Regions from separate parts of the Shigella sp. SIG3 genome, predicted to be linked through region 1. Evidence: predicted binding sites of a transcription regulator. Region 1 holds the regulator's gene; the other holds the start of a gene.

Region 1 (4,197 bases):
TGGATTTTACCGACCAGTTGATCACGTTTACCTTCAATGATCGTCATATCATCATCGGTCAGTTTGCCCCATTGCTCTTTCACTTTACCTTTAAACTGTTTCCAGTTACCGCCGGCTTCATCTTTATTCATAATCAAGACCTCATCGTTAGGTTGTGAATGAGAGTACGTTCACTTTTCTTCTGAACGTGAGATTAAGTGTAGTCAGCAATTTGGCTTAGGATAATTTATTCAGAATTTTTAACCGTCACGTTGCGGCAAACCAGGTACCGTTGCGCCAGTGACGCCGCCAGATAGCCGCCAGAGAAAGCCCGCGCAACGCCAGAAAGACGGTTAATGCCAGCCACAAACCATGATTACCCAGCCACGGCAGCGTAAGGAGCGTCAGCGCAAAACCTGCGGCGGCCACCGCCATACTGTTACGCATTTCGGCGGCACGCGTTGCGCCTATAAACATGCCGTCCAGCAGATAACACCAGACGCCAACCAACGGCAAAATCACCTGCCAGATAAGATAGCGGTCAGCCAGCTGCTGAATCTGGGTTAACGACGTCAGCAACGCAATGATGTGTTCCCCTGCCAGCAAATAAACCACCGAAAACAGTAACGCTACAATCCCCGACTGGCGGCACGCTGCCCGCCATACATCCAGCAACTGGCTACCGTCGCGCGCACCGTATGCCTGACCGGAGTGCGCTTCAACCGCGTAGGCAAAACCATCAAGCGCATAGGCGGTAAAGGTGAGTAGCGTCATCAGAACCGCGTTAACAGCGATAATGTCACTCCCCAGTCGCGCACCAAGTACGGTGATCGCGCCGAAACAGAGTTGCAACAACAGCGAACGCAGCATGATATCGCGGTTAAGCGCCAGCAAGCGACGGAAGTTTCCTCGCCAGGCAGTTTTCAGCATTTCGCCGGAAATTCCGCGTAGTTTGAGGATTTTACGCACCATTAGCAGACCAATCAGCAATGTTGCATATTCCGCAATAACCGTCGCCAGCGCCGCGCCCTGCACGTTCATATGCAGCCCCATCACCAGCCAGACATCCAGCACAATGTTGAGGATATTGCCGACCACTAACAAAATTACTGGCGCACGGGCATATTGCACGCCGAGTAACCAACCGAGTAATACCAGATTCGCCAGCGACGCCGGAGCGCTTAACCAGCGGATTTCAAGAAAGCGCCGCGCCTGTTCCAGGACCGCTTCACTACCGCCAACAATATGCAGCGCCAGATCGATAATCGGCGTACGCAACAGCGCAATTAACGCCCCGGCCCCCAACGCCAACAGCAACGGTTGCACCAGCGCACGGGCTAATGCCTGAGGATTTTTGGCACCATAAGCCTGCGCAGTCAGCCCGGTGGTGCTCATGCGTAAAAACAGCAACAGCATAAAGAGAAAGCTGGTCGCCGTTGCACCAACCGCCACGCCGCCCAAATAAACCGGACTATCAAGATGACCAATTACCGCCGTATCGACCAGTCCCAGCAACGGAACGGTGATATTGGAGAAAATCATGGGTAAGGCGAGATGCCAGAGTGCTTTATCAGATGAAGTGAGGAATGCCATGCAGACAAGCCTGATGAAGAGAGATGAAAAACAAACCGCGACGCCAGGCGGCATCGCGGTCTCAGAGATATGTTACAGCCAGTCGCCGTTGCGAATAACCCCAACCGCCAGCCCTTCAATGGTGAAGCTCTGCTGACGAAGGTCAACGACAATTGGTTTAAACTCGCTATTTTCTGGCAACAGTTCGACTTTATTGCCCTGTTTTTTCAGGCGCTTAACGGTAACTTCGTCATCAATACGTGCGACAACGACCTGACCGTTACGTACATCCTGAGTTTTATGCACTGCCAGCAAGTCGCCATCCATAATGCCGATATCTTTCATCGACATCCCGCTGACGCGCAGCAGGAAATCAGCATTCGGCTTGAACAAGGAAGGATCGACCTGATAATGACCTTCAATATGCTGTTGCGCCAGAAGCGGTTCACCGGCAGCCACACGACCTACCAGCGGCAACCCTTCTTCCTCTTCCTGCAACAGACGAATCCCGCGTGATGCGCCGGAAACAATTTCAATAACGCCTTTGCGTGCCAGCGCCTTCAGATGTTCTTCAGCCGCGTTTGGGGAACGGAACCCCAAACGCTGCGCGATTTCCGCACGCGTCGGCGGCATACCTGTCTGGCTGATGTGATCACGGATGAGATCAAACACCTCTTGTTGCCTGGCCGTTAACGCTTTCATTCCGCCCCCTGGGTGTATATACAGTTATACTGTGAGTATATACAGCAAAAGGCGATTTTGGAACCATAAACTGCACAATAAACCAGAGATTTATCGAAATCTGGAAGGGTTATCCAAAATGCGACCATAACAGGATGCACCAGGTAATCACGGCGACGATAATGGCAATCAGCACCGCGGCGGATCCCATATCTTTTGCGCGTCCGGAAAGCTCATGGTATTCAGAGCCAATTCGGTCAACCACTGCTTCGATGGCGCTATTGAGGATTTCCACAATCATCACCAGCATCACGGAGCTGATAAGCAGCACGCGGGTAATTGCGTCCACATCCAGCCAGCAGGCGATGACCACCGCCAACAATACCGCTACGCCTTCCTGACGGAATGCCGCTTCGTTGATCCATGCAGCGCGTAAACCTTTCCAGGAATAGCCAGCAGCTTTGATAATTCGGGTGAATCCAGTGGTATTATTGGCCATTGAAAGAACCTTTTTACATTATGAGCGTCAATATCAGTGTACCGTTAAATCCGATGATTCGGGTTTGCGTAACGCCGCGCGAAACATGAGCGGATACCACAGAATTTCCCATGACTTTCTGCTATCCTTGCCGCGCATTTGCATTATTAACCAGAGGCTTTACATCGTTTATGTCCGGCTGGCCACGAATTTACTACAAATTACTGAATTTACCATTAAGCATCCTGGTAAAAAGCAAGTCTATTCCGGCAGATCCTGCCCCGGAACTGGGGCTGGATACCTCTCGTCCAATTATGTACGTTTTACCGTACAACTCGAAAGCAGATTTGCTGACGTTGCGCGCCCAGTGTCTGGCACATGATTTGCCTGACCCGTTAGAGCCGCTGGAAATCGACGGCACGCTACTGCCGCGCTATGTGTTCATTCACGGCGGGCCGCGTGTATTCACCTATTACACGCCGAAAGAAGAGTCTATTAAGCTTTTCCACGACTATCTCGATTTGCACCGTAGCAACCCAAATCTGGATGTGCAGATGGTGCCAGTATCGGTGATGTTTGGTCGCGCGCCGGGGCGTGAAAAAGGCGAAGTGAACCCGCCGCTGCGTATGCTTAACGGCGTACAGAAATTTTTCGCTGTACTGTGGCTCGGTCGCGACAGTTTTGTGCGTTTCTCGCCGTCAGTGTCGCTGCGCCGTATGGCGGATGAACACGGCACGGATAAAACTATCGCTCAGAAACTGGCGCGCGTGGCGCGTATGCACTTTGCCCGTCAACGTCTGGCTGCCGTAGGCCCACGTCTGCCTGCTCGTCAGGATCTGTTTAATAAGCTGCTCGCCTCCCGCGCCATTGCCAAAGCGGTAGAAGATGAAGCGCGCAGCAAAAAAATCTCCCATGAAAAAGCGCAGCAGAACGCGATTGCGCTGATGGAAGAGATTGCGGCGAATTTCTCTTACGAGATGATCCGCCTGACTGACCGCATTCTGGGCTTCACCTGGAACCGATTTTATCAGGGCATCAACGTCCATAACGCCGAGCGCGTTCGCCAGCTGGCCCACGACGGTCATGAGCTGGTGTATGTGCCTTGCCACCGCAGTCACATGGACTACCTGCTACTTTCTTACGTGCTGTACCACCAGGGGCTGGTGCCGCCGCATATCGCCGCCGGGATCAACCTGAACTTCTGGCCGGCCGGGCCGATTTTCCGCCGTCTGGGGGCGTTCTTTATTCGCCGTACTTTTAAAGGCAATAAACTTTATTCCACCGTTTTCCGTGAGTATCTCGGCGAACTGTTCAGCCGTGGTTATTCCGTCGAGTACTTCGTGGAAGGCGGTCGTTCCCGCACGGGGCGTTTGCTGGATCCGAAAACCGGTACGCTGTCGATGACCATTCAGGCGATGCTGCGTGGCGGCACGCGTCCGATTACGCTGATTCCGATCTATATCGGTTATGAGCACGTCATGGAAGTG
Region 2 (4,197 bases), on a different contig from region 1:
ATCTTTCGCCACGGCGGCGTTGATACGGAAGGCCTCTACGCCCCACTGGAGATACGCATCCCAGTCGCTACGACGCAGCGGTAAACCTTCGCGCAGCGCCGGTTCGTCAATCTGGATGATGCCAATTCCAGCGGCTTCCAGATCGGCCACTTCATCACGCAGCGCCAGCGCAATCTGTTTGGCGATGGTTTCACGGCTGACATCTTCACGCGGGAACGACCAGCAGAGTATGGTCACCGGCCCCGTCAGCATCCCTTTCACCGGTTTGTCGGTCAGCGATTGCGCATACTTCGCCCACTCCACGGTAATCGGTGCCGGGCGGCTAATGTCACCAATGACAATCGGTGGCTTCACGCAGCGGGAACCGTAGCTCTGTACCCAACCGTTTTGCGTAAAGACAAATCCGTCGAGGTGCTCGCCAAAGTATTCCACCATGTCATTACGCTCGGCCTCGCCATGTACCAGCACATCCAGTCCCAAACGTTCCTGCTCAACAATGGCCTGCTTGATATGTTCCGCAATGCCCGTGCGGTAGTTGTTGGCGTCGAGATTGCCCTTTTTGAAATCCAGACGCAGGGTACGAATTTCCGTGGTTTGCGGGAAGGAACCAATCGTGGTGGTCGGCCACGCTGGCAGTTTAAAACGCGCACGCTGGGCTTCAGCACGCACTTCATAGACATTCGCACGCTGGCTGTCCTGGGCGGTGATCGCCGCCAGACGCTTTTCTACCGCCGGATTATGTACACGAGTAGAGTGACGACGCGCCTGAATTGGGGCGCTCCACTCTGCCAGAGCTGCCGTGTCACCACTGTTCAGCGCATCGCGCAGCAGTGCCAGTTCATGGCATTTTTGTAGGGCGAAGGCAAACCAGCTTTTCACTTCTGCATCAAGACGCGTTTCCACGCTCAGGTCGATGGGGCTGTGCAGCAACGAGCAGGAAGATGCCACCCACAAATCACGTTTGCCGACAATGTCCTTAATTTGCGCATATTTCTCAGTAAGATCGGCGCGCCAGACGTTACGACCATTGATTAGACCCGCAGACAGCAGCCAGTCAGAAGGCAGGCGCTTGTGCAGTTCAACAACGTCATCTTTACCATGTACAAGGTCCACATGCAGCCCCTGAACAGGCAGCGCAGTAATCGTGTCGAGATTTGGCGTTACGCCTTCAAAATAGGTGGTCAGCAGCAGTTTCACCTGTCCCTGGAGCGCGTCGTAAGCGGGTTTGTATGCGTCCAGCCACGCCTGTGGTAGTTCCAGTACCAGCGCGGGTTCATCAATCTGTACCCACTCGATGCCGCGTTTCGCCAGTTCTGCCAGCACTTGCTGATAAACCGGCAGAATGTCGTTCAGCAGGCTAAGGCGGTCAAACTGTTCACCTTTCACTTTCCCCAGCCACAGGTAAGTAACCGGCCCCAGCAGCACAGGCTTAACGTTGTGGCTCAGCGCCAGCGCCTCGTCCACTTCCTCCAGCAGCTGCGTCCAGGTCAGTTTGAACTGTTGGCCTTTAACGAACTCCGGCACCATGTAGTGATAGTTGGTGTTAAACCATTTGGTCATTTCCGCTGCCGCCGCAGGTTCGCCAGTCGGCGCACGTCCACGACCAATACGGAACAGGGTGTCGATATCTACCGAACCGTCTTTGTTCTGATGACGTGGCGGAACATTACCCAGCAGCAAACTGGTGGTCAGTACATGATCGTACCAGGCAAAATCGCCCACCGGCAGCAGGTCGATACCCGCTTGCTTTTGTTGATCCCAGTGACGAGCACGCAGTTCACGCCCTACTGTCAGCAGTTCTTCACGCGTGGAGTTCCCCGCCCAATAACTTTCTTGCACTTTTTTCAGCTCGCGACGCAGGCCAACGCGAGGGAAACCGAGGGTGTGATTCAATATTGTCATTTTTCTTCCTCTAATTATATGTAAATCCTATGGATTTTGAATTTAGGGAAGGCGGCAAGTTTATTCATCGCCGGGAGCTTACTGAAGTAAGTGACCGGGGTGGAGAAACGTAGCCAACGCACCATAAATTTAAAAGACGAAGGATTTTAGCCGTCCAGATGTTTACACATCCATAATTGGCGGTTACTGTATATTCCTCAAGCGCAAATTATTCATGCCGAAGTGAAGGACTTTCATGATCGAAGTAAAACACCTGAAAACGCTACAAGCGTTGCGGAACTGCGGCTCGCTCGCAGCCGCTGCGGCAACGTTGCATCAGACGCAATCCGCCCTGTCTCACCAGTTTAGCGATCTGGAACAACGCCTTGGCTTCCGGCTATTTGTGCGTAAGAGCCAGCCGCTACGCTTTACACCGCAGGGAGAAATCCTGTTGCAACTGGCAAACCAGGTGCTGCCGCAAATCAGCCAGGCACTGCAAGCCTGCAATGAACCGCAGCAGACGCGTCTGCGCATTGCCATTGAGTGCCATAGCTGTATTCAGTGGCTGACACCCGCTTTAGAAAATTTCCATAAGAACTGGCCGCAGGTAGAGATGGATTTTAAATCGGGCGTGACGTTTGACCCGCAGCCCGCGTTGCAACAGGGCGAGCTGGATCTGGTGATGACCTCCGATATCCTGCCGCGCAGTGGCCTGCATTATTCGCCGATGTTCGATTATGAAGTACGCCTGGTGTTAGCACCTGACCATCCACTGGCGGCAAAAACGCGTATTACACCGGAAGATCTCGCCAGCGAGACGCTATTAATTTATCCGGTGCAGCGTAGTCGACTGGATGTCTGGCGGCATTTTCTTCAGCCGGCAGGCGTCAGCCCGTCACTGAAAAGCGTCGATAACACCTTATTATTGATTCAAATGGTTGCCGCGCGGATGGGTATTGCCGCGCTACCGCATTGGGTAGTAGAGAGTTTTGAGCGCCAGGGTCTGGTGGTGACCAAAACCCTGGGCGAAGGCTTGTGGAGCCGACTGTACGCCGCCGTGCGCGATGGCGAGCAGCGTCAGCCAGTTACGGAAGCGTTTATTCGCTCAGCGCGCAATCACGCCTGCGATCATCTGCCGTTTGTGAAGAGCGCGGAGCGACCCACTTACGATGCACCCACAGTGAGGCCAGGATCACCAGCGCGCCTGTAATAAACGTTGGCCAGTGCGGCTGTTGGTGCCAGATAGCCAGGTTTACCAGCAGCCCTGCCGGAACGTGCATATTATTCATAATGCCCAGCGTTCCGGCGTCCACCTGCGTCGCGCCGTAGTTCCACATAAAGTAGCCAATCCCGGAAGCCACCACGCCAAGAAACACCAGAATGCCCCATTGCAACGTGGTTTGCGGCATTTTCTGCGCATTTCCCAGCAAGAACCATGCAATTACCGCCACCAGGAACGCGCCAAGATAGAACCACGCAAAGGCGTTATGCTGCGGCATCGGGCGAGTTTCCATCAGGCGTTTGTAACCCACCATGCCGATGGCAAAAGTGATATTGGAGAGTTGCACCAGCAACAAGCCAGTCCAGAAATGGTCGGTGACCTGATCATAGCGAATAATCCCGGCACCAATCACCGCCAGCAAGGCGCTAAAAGCATAGCCCCAGCGCAGACGGCGCTTACTCATGATGTCATAAATCAGCGTGATGTAGAGCGGCGTCAGTACGGTGAACAGCAACAATTCGGAGACCGTCAGGTAGAGATAAGCGCGGAAACTCAGCATATACATCACGCCGAGCTGCATCGCGCCCACCAGCATATACAGGCCGACCGTTTTCAGGCTATTGCTACGGGTACGCAGAAACGGCAGAAAAACGAGTGCCGCCAAGCCAACGCGCACCAGCACCGCAAAATAGCTATCGACGTGCCCCGCAAGGTACTCGCCATAAAAGCTAAAGGAGAAGGCCCACAGAATCGTGGTGATGATAAGTAGCGCCACAATGGAAAACTCTTTGATTAACGAGTATCCATTGTAGCGAAGTATCAGGTTGACAACTGACCAAATAAAGAACGATTACGATAAATAGAGTTTACGCAGATAATGCGGCACCGCGTCGTCGGCATTAGTACCAATAACTTCCAGCTCCGGATGCAGATCTTTCAGACGCTGGTGCGCACTGCCCATAATGCAGCCTTTCCCCGCCATCGACAGCATTTCGGCGTCGTTCATCCCGTCACCAAACGCAATACAATCCTTCAGGCTGTAGCCCAGTTTCTTCGCCACTGCTTCCAGCGCATGGCCTTTCGACACGCCGCCC

What was found. The regulator LexA, encoded in region 1, represses DNA repair genes until DNA is damaged. The targets are predictions, from matches to a motif close to TNCTGTATGTACATACAGNA.
Region 2: the regulator LexA is predicted to act here: its motif matches at 2,087-2,106, upstream of metR (HTH-type transcriptional regulator MetR).

What each region holds. Positions count from the first base shown of each region.
Region 1 is NZ_JBQZXE010000035.1:12,735-16,931, reverse strand. Features, by position in the region: gene ACUU1I_RS08920 (CsbD family protein) at 1-131, opposite strand, end outside; gene dinF (MATE family efflux transporter DinF) at 247-1,572, opposite strand; gene lexA (transcriptional repressor LexA) at 1,645-2,253, opposite strand; gene dgkA (diacylglycerol kinase) at 2,363-2,731, opposite strand; gene plsB (glycerol-3-phosphate 1-O-acyltransferase PlsB) at 2,902-4,197, shown strand, end outside.
Region 2 is NZ_JBQZXE010000043.1:2,823-7,019, reverse strand. Features, by position in the region: gene metE (5-methyltetrahydropteroyltriglutamate--homocysteine S-methyltransferase) at 1-1,902, opposite strand, end outside; gene metR (HTH-type transcriptional regulator MetR) at 2,138-3,091, shown strand; gene bioP (biotin transporter) at 2,979-3,878, opposite strand; gene yigL (sugar/pyridoxal phosphate phosphatase YigL) at 3,954-4,197, opposite strand, start outside.